DNA from 2 places in the Duganella sp. GW821-FHT01E12 genome. Region 1 is predicted to be linked to the other one. Evidence: predicted binding sites of a transcription regulator. Region 1 holds the regulator's gene; the other holds the start of a gene.

Region 1 (3,404 bases):
TTTCTAACAGAATGATTTGCATAGTTCTTCTCCAGGATCTTATCTAGACGACGCAATTAAGCGTGGTGCAGATCGGTGTAAGGCAGCAGCGCGAGGTAGCGAGCGCGCTTGATTGCGGTGTCAACTTGACGCTGGTAGTGCGCCTTGGTACCGGTCAGACGTGCTGGCATGATTTTGCCGTTTTCCTGGACGAAGTCTTTCAGGGTGTCGACGTCTTTGTAGTCAACTTGTTCCACGTTTGCTGCGGTGAAGCGGCAGAACTTCTTACGCTTGAACAGTGGGTTTTGTTGCTTGCGCTTTTCTTTCAGCTTGAGCTTGTTTTTGTCGAACTTTTTACCGAATGCCATTTTAGGCTCCTGTATCTAAATTGAGCTGTCTGGGACAGCACTAAAATCAATGATGTGAAACACCAGGCTTTTGCTATTGCGATTCTTCTTGTTCAGGAAACCGGTGAACTGATACATGCCTGCCAGTGGCGCCTGACTGAAGCGGCCTGAAATCTCGCCCGCGGCAACCGCGGAAATTTCAAACTCGCTCAATCGGGCGATGCCTGCCTCGACTTGCTGCGACCGGTGCTGGAGTACAGCGTTCACGATCGGCATGCCGGCCGGGGTGTAGCGCAAGGCGTCCCGTTCGGCGATCAGGGCAATCAACTGGAGCTGATTCAGCTCGGTTCCCGGTAACAATTAGGCCGCAGGAGCAGCAGCGGCTGCTGGAGCTTCGGTGCGATGCGATTTCGCTGCATCTTCACGTTGTACCGACTTCATCATCGGCGAAGGAGCGGTTTCCGCTTTCTTCATCTTGACGGTCAGGTGACGCAGCACGGCATCATTGAATTTGAAGGCGGTTTCCAGCTCGACCAGGGTCTCGTTGTCGCATTCGATGTTCAGGCAGATGTAGTGTGCTTTAGCCAGTTTCTGGATCGAGTAAGCCATCTGACGACGGCCCCAATCTTCAACACGGTGCACGGCGCCGCCGCGGGTCGTTACGGTGGTTTTGTAACGCTCGATCATGGCGGGCACTTGCTCGCTCTGGTCCGGGTGGACGATAAATACTATTTCATAGTGACGCATGCAAACTCCCTTAAGGACTGTGAATATAGCCCACCCTGGCGTCAAGACAGGTGTGGGAAGAGGTAAGCCCGCGACTATATCAGCTTTTTATCCAAAAAACCAGCACTGCCCGGCAACAATCCGCCGCGCCCGGAGGGGCTCCATGAAATTATTTCGTGCTAAGCAACAAATTCCCTTGCTTTTCGCTTCACACTGTACAAAAATACAGACTGTCTATATACACAGGCCCAAAGCACTCTATGATCAAGCTCACCGCAAGACAGGAACAAATTCTCAATCTGATCAAGGATGCCATCGAGAACACCGGCTTCCCGCCGACCCGCGCCGAGATCGCCAATGAACTGGGCTTCAAGTCCGCCAACGCGGCCGAGGAGCATCTGCAGGCGCTGGCGCGCAAGGGCGCGATCGAGATCGCCGCCGGCACCTCGCGCGGCATCCGCCTGCTGGGCGTGCACGCCGAGCCGGCCACGCCCAAGGTGCCGGTGTCGCTGATGATGTCGCTGCCGCTGATCGGCCGCGTGGCCGCCGGCTCGCCCATCCTGGCCCAGGAAAACCTGGAAACCAGCTACAGCGTCGATCCGGCCATGTTCTCTTCCCGCCCGGACTACCTGCTCAAGGTGCGCGGCGAGTCGATGCGCGACGCGGGCATCATGGACGGCGACCTGCTGGCGGTCAAGAAGGTGGACAGCGCCAAGAACGGCCAGATCGTCGTGGCCCGCATCGGCAACGACGTCACCGTCAAGCGCTACCGCAAGACCGGCTCCACCGTCGAGCTGCTGCCGGAAAACCCGGACTTCAAGATCATCAAGGTCGATCCGGAAGCCGACGAGTTCGCGCTGGAAGGCCTGGCGGTCGGCCTGATGCGCAGCTGGCACTAGGCCTCTCCTCGCCGGCCGGTTAGCGCTTGCCTGCGGTCTCCGGCAGGTGCGACAGGTCGCGCGCGCTCAAGGCAAGGTCGCCCTGCCGGCCTTCCCATGCGCTCTGCGCCAGGGTGACGGCGTCGGCCTGGCGCTTGGCCTCGTCCGCCACCTGTACGAACACCTGGCTCATCAGCGTCTGCGCGGCGTCCATCTCGGCGTCGGTCATCAGGTCGGCCAGGTCGGCAGGGATGCTCTTGCCGACCGGGAGCGCAGCGTTGTAATTGGCAAGGAACCGGTCGTAGCAGGCGCGCCACGCGGCCAGCGACTGCGCCAGCGCCGGGCCGCCAGTCGCGCCCCGGCGCACCGGGATGTTGGGCGGCTGGCAGTTGAAGCGGGCCAGCGCAATGTCGGCGCCGTCGTAGCGGCTGGTGTAGTACTCGATCTCGGCTTGCCGGGCCAGGCGGCGGGCCTGGTCGCCGGCGAAGGCGCTACTCGACAGCACGGTCAATGCCAGAACCCATGCCGCTCTCATAACGCCTCCCCGCGCTTAGCAAAATTGAAAGCTTAGATTATCACAACTTGACGCTGCGCTCAGCAAGCTTCCAGCGCGCAGGTGAAATCGTCCAGCAGGTCGTCGGTGTCCTCGATGCCGACCGACACCCGTATCAGCGACTCGGCGATGCCCATCGATGCGCGGCGCTCGGCGCCCATTTCGTAGAAGATGGTGTGCGCCACCGGGATGATCAGCGTGCGCGTGTCGCCCAGGTTGGAGGCCGGGATCGCCAGCTTCAGGCGGTTGAGGAAGTCGAAGCAGTCGATGCCGTCCTTCAGCTCAAAACTCAGCAGGGAGCCAAAGCTGCGGAACAGCTCACCCGAGATCGCGTGCTGCGAGTGCGACGCCAGGCCAGGATAGTAGACGGCGGCCACGCGCTCGTCGCCTTCCAGCAGCTTCGCCAGCGCCAGCGCGTTGGCGCAGGTGCGCTCCATGCGCAGCGCCAGTGTCTCGGCGCCGACGGCGATGTGGTGCGCCGCCTCCGGCGCCAGCGAGGCGCCGAAGTCGCGCAGGCCCTTGGCGCGGATCTGCGCCAGCCCCCATTGCAGCGGCGCGGCCTTCTTGTAGTTCTCGTAGATGTTGGCGAACCTGGTCCAGTCGTAGGCGCCGGTGTCGGTCAGGCTGCCGCCCAGCGCGTTGCCGTGGCCGCCGATCGACTTGGTCAGCGCGTTGACCACCAGGCCGGCGCCGACCGCTTTCGGACGGAACAGGTATGGCGTGGTCATCGTGTTGTCGACGATGTAGAGGATGCCGCGCTCCTGGCACAACTGGCCGATGCGCTGCAGGTCCGCCACCTGCGTGCGCGGGTTGGCGATGGTTTCGACGAACACCACCCGGGTCTGCTCGGTGATGGCCGCGGCCACGTTGGCGACGTCGGTGGCGTCGACGAAGGACACGCCCACGCCCTGCGCCATGGTG
Region 2 (3,404 bases), on a different contig from region 1:
CACGCGTTCCTTGAGTTCCTTCATCGCCTTCTTGCCGGGGGCGAAGCCTTGCGCCTCTTCCATCTCGGCCGCGCGCGCCTTGGCCACCTGGTTGATCACGGTGTTGGGCAGCAGCTTCTTCTCGGTGCCCAGCAGGATCAGCATCTGCTGGTTGACCACGTGCACCAGGCCGCCGTTCGGGCGCGGACGGTCCCAGCCCTGGCGCAGCAGTTCATTGCTGCTGGCCGGGACGAAGGAGTGCGGCGCCAGCGCCGCTTCCAGTTGTTCGGGGGTAAAGGCCCAAGGGGCCGGCAGACGGTAAATCTGTAGATTCTTGAACCACATGTGTTGAGCCTTGTTTCAGTAATGCCAGGGGAGCGCCATTTTACACGGTGACGGCGGCGCTGGACCGAATCTGTTGCTGGCCTAGGCGAACAATTCGCCTTGCTGGGGCACAGCCGCCTGCGGGCTGGCGCCGGGCGGCTCCAGCGTGCTGGCGCGCACCCCCAGCAGGCGCAGCCGGCGTTGCAGCGGCACCCGTTTCAGGCACTCGCGCGCCGCCTGCAGGATGCCGGCCGCGTCCGCCACGGGCTGGGGCAAGGTGACGTTGCGGCTGACGATCTGGAAGTCGTCGAAGCGCAGCTTGATGCTGATGGTGCGGCTGACGTAGCCCTTGCGCTGCAGGTCGTCCGCCAGCCGGTCGCACAGCCGGGTCAGGATGGACGACAGCGCGCCGCGGTCCTGGCGCGCATGCAGGTCGCGCTCGAAGGTGGTCTCGCGGCTGATCGACTTGCTCTCCGAGCTGGTGGAAATCTCGCGGTGGTCGATGCCGTGCGCGGCCTCGGCCAGCCAGGCCGCGTAGTGCGCGCCGAAATGGTCCTGCAGCAGGCCGGCGTCGGCCGCCGCCAGCTGGCCGATGGTGTCTATGCCCAGCGCGGCCAGCTTCTCGGTGGCCTTGGGGCCGATGCCGTTGATCTTGCGCACCCCCAGCGGCCAGATGCGCGCCGGGATGTCCGCGTGGCCCAGCACCGTCAGGCCGTCCGGCTTTTCCAGGTCCGAGCAGATCTTCGACAGCAGCTTGTTGGGCGTCACGCCGATCGAGCACGACAGCCCGGTGGCGTCGCGCACCGCCTGCTTGATGCGCTGCGCCAGCTCGCGCGTCTCGCCTTCCACGTGGGTCAGGTCGATGTAGATCTCGTCGATGCCGCGGTCCTCGAACTCCGGCGCGATGGCGGCCACGGCGTTCTTGAACAGGCGCGACATCTGGCGGTAGGCGTCGAAATTGACCGGCAGCAGGATGGCGTCAGGCGCCAGCTTGGCCGCCTTCATCATGCCCATGGCCGAGCCCACGCCCAGCGCGCGCGCCTCGTAGGTGGCGGTGGTGATGACGCCGCGGCCGACATAGTCGCGCAGCCGGGAAAAGGTGTGGCGGCCGTCCGCCTGCAACACCGGCTGGGCGTCGCGCCCGCCGCCGATCACCACCGGCAGGCCGCGCAGCTCGGGATAGCGCAACAGCTCGACGGACGCATAAAACGCGTCCATGTCGAGGTGGGCAATGCGGCGCGGGCGGTCGACCATGATGCGGATGAAATTACTGTGAATGCATACAGTATCCATGGAAACGCCTCAGTTCGCAAGACCCCACCTTTTGCCGCGCCCCGATGTTAGACTGGAGAAACCGCTTGCTTCCCCCGGCCGCCATGACCAAGCGCCTGACCACCGTATTGCTGGGCATGTTGCTGTGCGCCGCCCCGGCCGCCCGGGCGGCGGAGGGCGGCTGCGCGCCGGCCAGCGTCGGCCTCAGCGACCTCGGCTACGCCTCCTACCGCGACGGCGGCGCCATCCGCGGCATCACGGCCGACCTGCTGGACGAGATAACGCGGCGCAGCGGCTGCGCCTTCCAGCTGGGCTGGTATCCGCACGGCCGGATGTACGCGCAATTCTTCAGCGGCCGGCTGGACGTGACCGGCGCCGCGCTGCGCAACGCCGAGCGCGACCATCACGGCGTGTGGCTGCCCTACACCTATTCCCAGTTCGAGCTGGTGCTGCTCAACCAGAGCGCCGGCGAGTTCCACAGCCTGGCCGATTTTGTCGAGCACAGCACGGCGCGCCTGAACGTGGCGCGCAGCATCGCGTATTCCCCGGCGACGCAGGCGCAGATGGACCGGCTGCAAAAGCTGGGCCGGCTGGAATACGTCAACGACTACGGCGTGGTGTTCCGCAAGATCCTGGCCGGCCGCGCCGAGGGCACGCTGGCGCCGCCGGCCATCCACGTGCTGCACCAGCGCCAGTTCCACCTGCTGGGCAAGATGCGCGCCGCCACCTTCGCCGAATCGCCGCGCGCGATGGTGGGCATCTACGTGTCCAGGCAGGTGCCGGCGGCGCAGCGGCGGCGCTACATCGAGGCGCTGCGCGCCATCGTCGGCGACGGCACGGTGCAGCAGATCTACCTGCGCTACCTGGACGCCGACCTCACCCGCCAGATCTTCGCCGGCGGCGTGCGCGACATCCTGGACGCCATGCCGCCAGACTAACCGGCGCCGGCGCGCGCGCGGAACCACGCCGCGCTGGCCTCGTCGGCCGGGAAGAACGATTCGATGCGCAACTCGTGCACGGTGACGTCGTGCGGCGTGCCCAAGGTGGCGATGGTGGTGAACAGCTTCAGCTCGACGCCGTCCTTGCGCAGCGTCACCGGCAGGAAGGGCAGGGCGCGGCGGTCCAGGTTGGGCGTGCGCGGCATGCCGGCCACGCCGGGCAGCGCCAGCAGCTCGTCCAGCAGCAGCGCGGCCGCCCCGCCGGGGCCGTCGCCCATGGCCTCGCGCTGGATCCAGTGCAGCAGGTCGGCGCCCACCTCCTCCCAGTTGAGCAGGTAGGGGCGCGCGCCCCGCGGGTCCAGCATCAGCCTGAGCACGTTGACCGAGCCGTCGGTGGGTAGGACCGCGTCCGGCGGCAGGCCCAGCAGCCAGCGCATCATGCCGGCCGCCGGCGCGTTGGCCAGCGCCAGGTTCCACAGCCGGTCCACCACCAGCGCCGGATACGGCGCCTGCTGCGCCAGCATGAAGTCCAGCGCCCGCCGCACCGCGCCCAGCTCCGGATCGGACAGCTTGCGCTCCTGGTAGGCCGGCGCGTAGCCGGCCGCCAGCAGCATCACGTTGCGCTGGCGCAGCGGAATCTCCAGCACCATGCCCAGCTTCAGGATCAAGTCCTTGCTGGGCTGCGAGCGGCCGCTTTCCAGGAAGCTGATGTGGCGCTGCGAAATCTCGCTCTCGGCCGACAGGCGCAGCTGGCTGTAGCCGCGCTTGCCGCGCCAGTACTTCAGCGCGGCGGCGAAGTCGCTGAAATAATCGGTCGCGCCGTGGGCGCCGGATGGATGCGATGCGGGCATGCGGGTCTCCTTGTCCGGCTATGATAGCCCGGCCGCGTTC

Evidence for each region. Region 1 encodes LexA, which represses DNA repair genes until DNA is damaged. Its sites were predicted from a motif close to ACTGTATNNNNATACAGT; they were not measured.
Region 2: the regulator LexA is predicted to act here: its motif matches at 1,573-1,590, upstream of dinB (DNA polymerase IV).

The regions. Positions count from the first base shown of each region.
Region 1 covers NZ_JBWKWR010000002.1:93,932-97,335, forward strand. Annotated here, with positions in the region: gene rplI (50S ribosomal protein L9) at 1-22, opposite strand, end outside; gene rpsR (30S ribosomal protein S18) at 57-347, opposite strand; gene priB (primosomal replication protein N) at 363-668, opposite strand; gene rpsF (30S ribosomal protein S6) at 687-1,073, opposite strand; gene lexA (transcriptional repressor LexA) at 1,313-1,951, shown strand; gene AC07WS_RS05685 (hypothetical protein) at 1,971-2,465, opposite strand; gene AC07WS_RS05690 (cystathionine gamma-synthase family protein) at 2,525-3,404, opposite strand, start outside.
Region 2 covers NZ_JBWKWR010000001.1:208,949-212,352, forward strand. Annotated here, with positions in the region: gene AC07WS_RS00700 (recombination-associated protein RdgC) at 1-324, opposite strand, end outside; gene dinB (DNA polymerase IV) at 406-1,557, opposite strand; gene AC07WS_RS00710 (substrate-binding periplasmic protein) at 1,662-2,513, shown strand; gene AC07WS_RS00715 (helix-turn-helix domain-containing protein) at 2,510-3,364, opposite strand; gene AC07WS_RS00720 (nuclear transport factor 2 family protein) at 3,403-3,404, opposite strand, start outside.